Linked DNA regions of Parabacteroides chongii. The protein of the gene in region 1 binds, or shares a complex with, the protein of each later gene. Links are inferred from orthologs where the notes say so. Each region holds a gene or a part of one and is shown on either strand. Other genes may lie near its edges.

Region 1 (4,643 bases):
AACGGTCATCCCGAGTATGCCACAACAACCAATTACCAGGTCTTGAAACTGCTGCGGGATGATGTAACACCTTACTGGTACAACGGAGGAACGAACACTTCGATCGGCGACACAGGCCCGGTTCGTGAGGATATGATCGCTTCGTTTGATATCAATGCGGACAATAGTTATTTCTTCCGGACAGGTCCTTTCACGGCACCGGAAAATATCGAGATCACCAGTTGCGGATACTGGCTGGAAGATGTCTGGTGGGGACGTATGGAGGTACATAATCCCGATATCGTGCCGCTTATTGTCTTCAAGGACATAGTCAGGGACGATGGTTCAGGCCGCCTTCCTGTCTATACACCCAATCCGGGAGGCGACGGCCGGATGATCATGGGGATAGACAAGAAAAAACGGATCGTATATGTCGGCGATATGCAATTTTTCGGTGTCGGCATCGGCAATGACCTGAAGAAAAGCTCACGGATCGACAACACGAACGGCAACCTGACAAACAACTATTCGCGGATCATGGCAAACCTCTGGGCATGGATGATCGAAGAGGTTGTCCTGGGAAACAGCGAATAAGGCGTTTTTCGAAACAAGAAAACAGGATGATGTTTCTAATTTCGACACAAACAGGATTTTTAGCATCAAAATAGGCTTTTGTCACAAGCTGATTTTGTTCTAATTCCGAATAATACGTTGGGAAGTCTTATTCAAACTTAGTTATAGCACTTAAAGATCAGAGGACGACATCTAATTTTGTGGAATTCTGATAAATACAAAAAGCAATTATCGATTATGGGAATTCTTTATAAACACGAACACGTTGCCTGCAACGATTTTCAGTTCCCTGTGCAACGGACTTTCCAGGTTTTCCGTCCGCAGCCCGGGGTAAAATGTACCGAGCCGGATAATGCCCGCTCCATCCTCCTTTTTCTGCTGGATGGAGAGATAGAGTTCAGTAACGACTCGATCCAGAAGCATATCCTGCAAAAGAATGAGATCGCCTTGATACCGGCGGGGAGTACCTATTCGGCAGAGATAAAAGTGCCATCCCATGTGGTCGCCTGTTGGTTCAGCAACGATATCAGGCTGTGCAACCGCATTCATCTGGAGTCTTTATCGGAACACAAAAAAGACATCACTTACAGTTATAATACACTTCCTTTCCAGGGCGAGGTAAAGACTTTCCTCTACTTGCTCAACGAGTATATGGAAAATGGTATCGGATGCAAGCACCTGCAGGAAATGAAACTGCAGGAGTTGTTTATCCTTTTCAGGGCTTATTATGCGAAGGAACAGTTGGCCGCCTTCTTCTATCCGATCCTGAGCCGGGATACGGATTTCAACCATTTTGTACTCTCCAACTACAAGAAAGTGACGAATGTGGAAGAGTTTGCCCGCCTGGCTCATATCAGCCTGTCGGCATTCAATCGCAAATTCAAGAAGCATTTCAGCGAACCGGCTTACCAATGGATGCTACATCGTAAGACAGAAGGTGTGCTGGACGATATCCGGAGCACGAACAAGTCCTTCCTGACGATCTCGCTCGACTGGAATTTCTCATCACAGGCACACCTGACAAAGTTTACCAAACAACAATGCGGCCTGTCCCCTTCGCAAATCCGGGAACAGGCCGCACATGATCTTATCCTCGACTGATCAGAACGGAACCTCGCTGCTGCTGCCCTGGTTCAGGAAATCTGCACCGGCAGGCGGTATCGGAGGTAACGGGTCGCTACTGTTCATATTCGATGAAAATTCGCGCACAGCTACATCCTCATCTATATTCATAAACTTCGCATAATCACCTTTAAAGCGCAGACGCACATCACCTGTCGCACCGTTACGATGCTTGGCGATAATGATCTCTGCCAGGCCAACCAGCGAGTTACCACGCTCATCTTCCGTGATCTTATAATATTCCGGACGGTGGATAAAACAAACCATATCCGCATCCTGCTCGATCGCTCCCGACTCACGAAGGTCGGCCAACTGCGGACGCTTTCCTTCGGCTCCCTGACGGCTTTCCACACCACGGTTCAACTGCGACAGTGCGATGATCGGTATGTTCAACTCCTTCGCCAACCCTTTCAATGAACGGGAGATTGTACTTACCTCCTGCTCACGGCTACCGAAACTCATACCACTCGCATTCATCAACTGAAGGTAGTCGATGATGATACATCGTACCCCATGCTCACGCACCAGACGGCGAGCCTTGGTACGCAACTCAAACACCGAAAGACTCGGCGTATCATCCACATAGATAGGTGCATCATACAACTCCTTGATCTTGAAGTCCAGCTGTTCCCACTCATAACTTTCCAAACGTCCGCTCTTGATCTTCTCGCCCGGGATCTCACATACGTTTACGATCAGACGGTTTACCAACTGGACGTTACTCATTTCAAGCGAGAACAAAGCAACCGGCACATTATGATTCACCGCCATATTCTTCGCCATGGAAAGAACGAACGCCGTCTTACCCATCGCAGGACGGGCAGCAATAATGATCAAGTCGGAATTCTGCCATCCCGAAGTGATCTTATCCAGCGCATCGAAACCGGTACGCGTACCGCTCAGACCCTCCTTCTGGTTCGCCGCTTTCTGCAACAAATCCATCGCATCCTTGATAACGGGATTGATCTGGGTTACGTCCTTCTTTACATTCCGCTGGGATATCTCAAACAGTTTTCCTTCCGCTTCCTGCATCAGGTCTTCCACGTCGATCGTTTCGTCAAAAGCCTTTCCCTGGATCATCGCAGTGAAAGAGATCAACTCTCTCGCCAGGTATTTCTGGGCGATGATACGGGCATGATATTCGATATGCGCGCTACTGGCAACCTTGCTGGTCAGCTGCGAGATATAAAACGGTCCGCCCACCTGGTCCAGTTCGCCGCGCTTCCTCAACTGCTCCGTCACCGTCAGCATGTCGACCGGCCGCTGGCTGGCTGCCAGATCCACAATAGCCGCATAGATCATCTCGTGCGACTTTTCGTAAAAGCATTCCGGCTTCAAGATCTCACTGATGATCGAATAAGCATCTTTTTCAAGCATCAAGGCACCTAAAACGGCCTCTTCCAACTCACGAGCCTGTGGCTGCAGACGTCCCATATCAGACACTACAACAGGTTTTTGTTTCCCCTTTCCGGAGTTTCCTCTTCCGGTATTTTTAGTTCCTTCTGCCATTCTCTTTAGTAATTTTCGAATGCCAAAAATACGATTTTTATTTGGTATTCATTCCTTTTTTCTACCTTTGCAGCCGTAAAAAGTAATTAACTAATTATGGACGACAGTATTCCGCGAGAAACATTAACAAGTAAAAATTAGCGGACGGAGGTTTCTTATTACCTCTGTTCGTATCAACAACGAAAGGAGGCAATAATGAGATCGTTTCTTTATTGTGAAGCCGGCTTTGTGGAAAAAGACAAGTGGCTTCCCGACTGCTGGGTAAATGTAGAATGCCCTACCCCCGAAGATATCCAATACCTTTTAAACCAGTTTCACGTACCCCAATCATTCCTGAGCGATATCGAAGATACCGACGAACGTCCGCGTATCGAGTATGAAGGGAACTGGTTGCTGACAATCCTGCGTATCCCGGTACAGAGCACCGAAAGCGGTATTCCTTTTACAACTGTCCCGATCGGCATCATCACGAATAACGAGATCATTATCTCCGTCTGTTATCATAAGACGGAGTTATTGCCCGATTTCATTCGTTACAGCCGGCGCAAAGAGCTCGTCGTACGTCATAAATACGACCTGATCCTGCGACTGATCCATTCGTCTGCCGTCTGGTTCCTGAAATATCTGAAACAGATCAACAACGAAGTGGCACGTGCCGAAAAAGCGTTGGAGAAAAGTATCCGTAACGAAGACCTGCTGCGGTTGATGAAGCTGGAGAAAAGTATGGTTTATTTCAATACGTCCATCCGTGGAAATGAAGTGATGCTCTCGAAGCTGCAAAGTATTTTCCAGGAGCCGATGTATATGGATGCCGAACTGGTGGAAGATGTGGAAACCGAGTTGAAGCAGGCGCATCTCACAGTGAACATCTACAGCGATATCCTTACCGGAACGATGGATGCCTTTGCCTCCATCATCTCCAACAATGTGAACACCATCATGAAACGCATGACCTCCATATCGATCATCCTGATGGTTCCGACACTGATAGCCAGCTTCTACGGGATGAATGTGATCAACTATGTAGAAGAACTGCCGCACGGATTTGTCGTGATCGTACTCTTTTCCATCACCTTGTCGGCACTGGCATTCTTTGTCTTCAGGAAGATCAAGTGGTTCTGATCATATTTACTTTTCTTCCCCGTTCAGCTTTCGGACCAGATCATCTGCCGGTCGGAACTTCACCGAATTTCTAGGTGCAAGTACGATCGGCTCCATGGTTTGCGGGTTACGTACAGGGCGCGACTTCTGGTACAGAAGAGAAAAGACCCCAAGTCCTCCGATCCTCACCTTATGATCCGATTTCACCTCTTCAAAGACAGTACTTATAAATGTGTTCAATATGTTACGTACTTCAGTCTGCGTATATCCCGTCTGCTCTGCAATAGAATATATCAACTCTCTTTTGTTCATCATATCTCTTATAAATTAAATTATTTGTTTTGGCAGTGATCCGCTGT
Region 2 (4,739 bases), 1.4 Mb from region 1 along the record:
TCTTTCAGATTGGGGATGTTGAAGGAAGCAAGCTTCTCACTTTCGAGTTGTTTGCTTAATGTCTGGTTAACCAGCCGGCTCAGTTCGACGGGTACCTGCTTTTCCGAATAGAGAGTTGCCGCCTTTGGGTTGCTCAACAGATCGTCTGTAATACTGAGGAAGGCGAATATTTCCTTGTCACTGTTCCGGCGATAGTCGTCTAGCGTCTTGTCGCTATGGACGAAGTGGAAGCTTTCATTGTTTTCAAACAATTGGGCATATTTTCCTGTCGTATCGATAATGGCGATATTACGAACCTCGTCTCCTTTAATAGTTGACAACCATAACGGAACGAACACCAGTGCTGCAAACAAAAACGGAGTTAATAGCGTAAGCAGGATAAACGACTTTTTACTTACCCGGCGCAGATACTCTCTTTTGATTATAAGTCCTATTTTATTCATGCCTGTGTCGTGTTTGTACCTGATACGGTGTTAATAAATATGTCGTTCATGGATGGTAACTCTTCGGTAAACGAGAGAATTTCTGCCTGTTTCGATAAAGTGGACAGTAGAGCAGAGTTGCTGATACCTTCTGCCTTATGGATCTGAAATTCACGTATCCCGCTTTGTTCCTTTTCGGAAAGTATAGTAAAGATATCCGTCTGATCGTTTTGCAGGGAGCTATCCGATGTGATGCGTAAAGTAAATGTATTGTTCCGGAAACGGTTCCTTACTTCCGTTACATTTCCGGAAAGAACGACCTGTGAACGATTTATCAGGGCTATATTATCGCATATTTCTTCCACTGATGCCATATTATGGGTGGAGAATATGATCGTATGTCCTTTCTCCTTCAGTTCCAGTATTTCCTGCTTCAGCCGTTCCGCATTCACCGGGTCGAAACCGCTGAACGGTTCGTCGAATATAAGCAGTGCCGGTTCGTGAATAACGGTAATGATGAATTGAACTTTCTGTTGCATCCCTTTCGACAACTCTTCCAGCTTCTTGTTCCACCAGGGCATGATGTCGAACTTTTCGAACCATTGTGTCAGGCGTTTACGGGCCTCCTGGTAGGATAAGCCTTTCAATTGTGCCAGGTAGATAGCTTGTTCGCCGACTTTCATTTTTTTATAAAGACCACGTTCTTCCGGCAGGTATCCGATCTGGTATATATCCTCCGGTTGCGATTCACGTCCGTTGAAACGAACGATCCCACTGTCGGGAGCCGTGATACGGTTGATGATACGGATTAGTGTGGTTTTGCCGGCACCATTAGGTCCGAGCAACCCGAATATCTTTCCTTCGGGAACCTGGATGTTGACTTTGTTCAGGGCAAGATGATTGGCATACTGTTTTACCACATCTTCCGTTTCCAAAAAGTTCATAGGCTATAAATTGTTGTTACATTTTTAATACGATACGTTCTCCCAATTCTTTACTCAATACATTCTTTATCTCGTTCAGGTGAGTCAGCTTTCTCATCAACTCGAACACCTGATCTTCATTCCCTTTCAGATGTGCTTCCTTGATGCCTAACTGGGTCTCTTTAATCTGGCGTATGATATAGGCATCCTTCATGGCATATATTTCACGAATAACCAGCTGATCCAGTTTGTCCTCTTCCTGTTCCAGTTCACGATACTTGCTGTGATATTTGCTCAACTGATATTTTTCGCTGATCAGGTTCGCAGCCAAACGGCTGACGTTCGGGTCCGGATGGGCCAGAAAGTAACGGTTGGCAATAAATCCCTCGTTCTTGCATCTCTCGGCAGCTTCGTCGAGCATATTTTTGAAGATCGGGGTATAGAAAGTCAGATCGTCACGTTCCAGGTCGTAACGGATATATTCGGCAACACGCATAACGATATGTTCGTTTGTTTCTTCATCCACATAGTCGAACAAAACTTTCTCGCCATAACGCACGATATATTTCAGCAACGTAAGTTCGTATATTTCATAAGGCGAACGTTTCGGCTGGGCGGCGCGAACCACTTCCGGCGGTTGTACTGGCGGAAAATCGGGGGGGGGCACATCCATAGGACCTGTCTCTCCCGCCGGATATTCTTCCATGGGCGGAGGAGGAGGGGGCATATCGTCCGGTAATGATGGCATTGCTTCGTCCGATGGTGGCAAAAAGCTATCCTCTACGATCGGCTGGTAACCGGGAATATCCGGATATTCCGGTATCATACTCATTGTATTGGAAACCGGAGGTGTGGACTGTGTCTGGTTGTTTTGCCTTTCTTCCTTATTTAAACGGATTTTGTTTACCTCGTTCAGCAACACCTGTTCGTCTATCTCCATCATCGCACTGCATTCGCGGATATAGATGGAACGGGCTATATTGTCGGGGATAATGGCTACCGTGCGGATAATATCCGTGATCAGCGACGAACGTTTGATCGGGTCGTTGCCTGCATCATCCAGTAATAAACGGGTTTTGAAACGGATAAAGTCCGTTTCGCTCTGCTTGATAAATTCGGCGAACTGGCTGGCATTGTGTTTGCGGGCGAACGAGTCCGGGTCTTCACCGTCCGGCAGCAGAACCACCTTGACGTTCATTCCGTCTTCCAGCAACAGGTCGATACCGCGCAGGGCGGCTTTGATACCGGCGGCATCACCGTCATATAGTACGGTAATATTATTGGTGAAACGATGTATAAGCCGTATCTGTCCCTGTGTAAGAGCCGTACCGGACGAGGCGACCACATTCTCTATACCCGCCTGGTGCATGGAGATCACATCGGTGTAACCTTCTACCAGGAAGCAGCGGTCTTCCTTCACCATCGACTGTTTGGCGAAATAGATACCGTAAAGCTCATTACTTTTATGGTAAATCTCGCTTTCGGGCGAGTTGACGTACTTGGCTGTTTTCTCGTCCTTTTTGAGCACGCGGCCACCGAAAGCCACCACTTTACCGCTCAACGTATGTACGGGGAAGATCACACGACCACGGAAACGGTCGTTCACCCCTCCGTTATCGTAAGCAATGACTAACCCTGTTTTTTCAAGGAATTCTTTTTTATAACCGTTCTTGGTTGCTGCCTTATATAAAGCATCCCGCTGGTCGAGACTGTAACCTAACTGAAATTTACGGATGGTGTCTTCCCGGAATCCACGTTCGGCAAAATAACGCAATCCGACGGTTTTCCCTTCTACGTGTTCGTACAGCTGGGTGCTGAAATACTGTTGTGCCCAACTGTTGACGATCAACATACTTTCCCGGTCGCTGCGTCTTTGCTTTTCCTTATCGGTCAGTTCCCGTTCCTGTATCTCGATGTTGTATTTCTTGGCAAGATAACGTAAGGCATCGAAATAGTTCAGCTGTTCATGCTTCATGATGAAGTGAACAGCCGTGCCGCCTTCGCCACAGGCGAAGCATTTACAGATATTTTTGGCCGGAGAGACGTAGAAAGAGGGGGTTTTGTCTGTATGAAACGGACATAATCCTACATAGTTGATCCCTCGCTTACGCAAGGTAACGAATTCTGAAACAACATCCACAATGTTTGCAGTGTCAAGTATCCGGTCTATGGTAGGTTGATCGATCATTTATTTATTTCCTTCCTTATAATAACGGAAGGCAAATGTAGTGATTTTATTTGAAATGGAGTAACTGTAGATAATATCCCTTTGAAAGTAATAGTTAATGCGCGTAAAAAAGAAAGGAAGCTCTTTGATATGTAAGAAACAGGAATAATCCTTATCTTTACAGCGAAAGTTTAATCATATAATATATTTAACTATGAATGAATTACAGGTAATTCAAAGTAAGATCTACGAGATACGAGGACAAAAGGTGATGATAGATCGGGATTTAGCTGAAATGTATGATGTGCCAACAAAGGTGTTAAACCAAGCTGTTAAGCGTAATATAGATCGCTTTCCATCTGATTTTATGTTCCAACTTACAGATAAGGAATTAGAAGATTGGAGGTCACAATTTGTGACTTCCAATTCAATAAAAATGGGTATGAGACGAAAGCCTTATGCTTTTTCTGAATTAGGAGTAGCTATGCTTAGTAGTGTTCTTAATTCAAAAACCGCAATACAAGTAAACATTAATATTATGCGTGCTTTTGTTGTAATTCGGCAGATGTTGATAACATCCCCTATCAGTAAAACAACAATGCTTCAACAGGAATTAAAGGAGTTGAAAGAATATATTGAAGAAGTATTCGCTGACTATAATGATATTAATGCTGATACTCGCCTACAATTGGAACTAATTAATAAAACATTGGCTGAATTACAGGTACAAAAGAGATTATCGGATAGACCACACAACCCGGTTGGATTTATAAAACCGAAATAGTTCCTATAGAGTAGCTATCTGTTCCTCGAACCGCTCTTTGTCGTAAGCCTTGCTTCTTACCTTGCTTCGGTAGGAGTAAACCGTAGCCAGCGAATATCCCAGGAAATGGGCGATATTGCTGCTGTCGTTTATTCCGAGCCGGATGAGGGCGAAGATGCGCAGTTCGGTCGACAGGATTTCGCCGGATTTAGGATATAGTTTTCCCTCTTCCGTCATCAAGCCGTTGAAAGATTCGGTGAAGCGGGGGAAGAGCCGAAGAAATGACTTGTCGAACTCATTATAGAAATTTTTCCGCTCATCGCGTATGAACTGTTCGGACTTGATCGTCTTGAACAAATCATCCAGTTTGGAGGCCATTGCCAGTTTGGCGAGCGAACGGCGATACGTATCCAGTTTGTCCAGATAGATGACGCATTGGTTCAGGTAGAGTGCGATGTATTCCT

What was found. The genes of interacting proteins can lie anywhere in the genome.
Region 2: the proteins of dnaB (region 1) and dnaG are in contact, whole or in part, in a crystal structure (PDB 2R6A), measured with the Geobacillus stearothermophilus proteins. The link is inferred for Parabacteroides chongii from one-to-one orthologs. Residues at the interface, in WP_033016901.1 of Geobacillus stearothermophilus: Ser13, Glu15, Ala16, Gln18, Glu91, Leu92, Asp94, Ala95, Val96, Pro97, Thr98, Ala99, Ala100, Asn101, Tyr104, Tyr105, Ile108; in WP_049624496.1 of Geobacillus stearothermophilus: Lys456, Leu457, Leu458, Pro459, Ala460, Asn463, Ala464, Leu467, Leu535, Leu536, Ile537, Ala538, Gln544, Glu545, Asp548, Tyr549, His552.

What each region holds. Positions count from the first base shown.
Region 1 is NZ_CP120849.1:4,229,168-4,233,810, reverse strand. Bases 919-3,820 are described here. They hold dnaB (replicative DNA helicase), read right to left. Parts: upstream 3,184-3,820; coding sequence 1,654-3,183; downstream 919-1,653. Other genes in these bases: P3L47_RS15820 (magnesium transporter CorA family protein), read left to right, coding at 3,379-3,820; P3L47_RS15830 (AraC family transcriptional regulator), read left to right, coding at 919-1,653. Also shown: P3L47_RS15835 (hypothetical protein), read left to right, coding at 1-573; more of P3L47_RS15830, read left to right, coding at 790-918; more of P3L47_RS15820, read left to right, coding at 3,821-4,305; P3L47_RS15815 (HU family DNA-binding protein), read right to left, coding at 4,312-4,599; P3L47_RS15810 (tyrosine-protein phosphatase), read right to left, coding at 4,612-4,643. UniProt on the Escherichia coli protein: The main replicative DNA helicase, it participates in initiation and elongation during chromosome replication. Travels ahead of the DNA replisome, separating dsDNA into templates for DNA synthesis.
Region 2 is NZ_CP120849.1:5,667,555-5,672,293, reverse strand. What follows is about bases 959-3,956. They hold dnaG (DNA primase), read right to left. Parts: upstream 3,534-3,956; coding sequence 1,383-3,533; downstream 959-1,382. Other genes in these bases: P3L47_RS21835 (ORF6N domain-containing protein), read left to right, coding at 3,727-3,956; P3L47_RS21845 (ABC transporter ATP-binding protein), read right to left, coding at 959-1,366. In the rest of the region: P3L47_RS21850 (ABC transporter permease), read right to left, coding at 1-443; more of P3L47_RS21845, read right to left, coding at 440-958; more of P3L47_RS21835, read left to right, coding at 3,957-4,296; P3L47_RS21830 (DUF6377 domain-containing protein), read right to left, coding at 4,300-4,739. UniProt on the Escherichia coli protein: RNA polymerase that catalyzes the synthesis of short RNA molecules used as primers for DNA polymerase during DNA replication.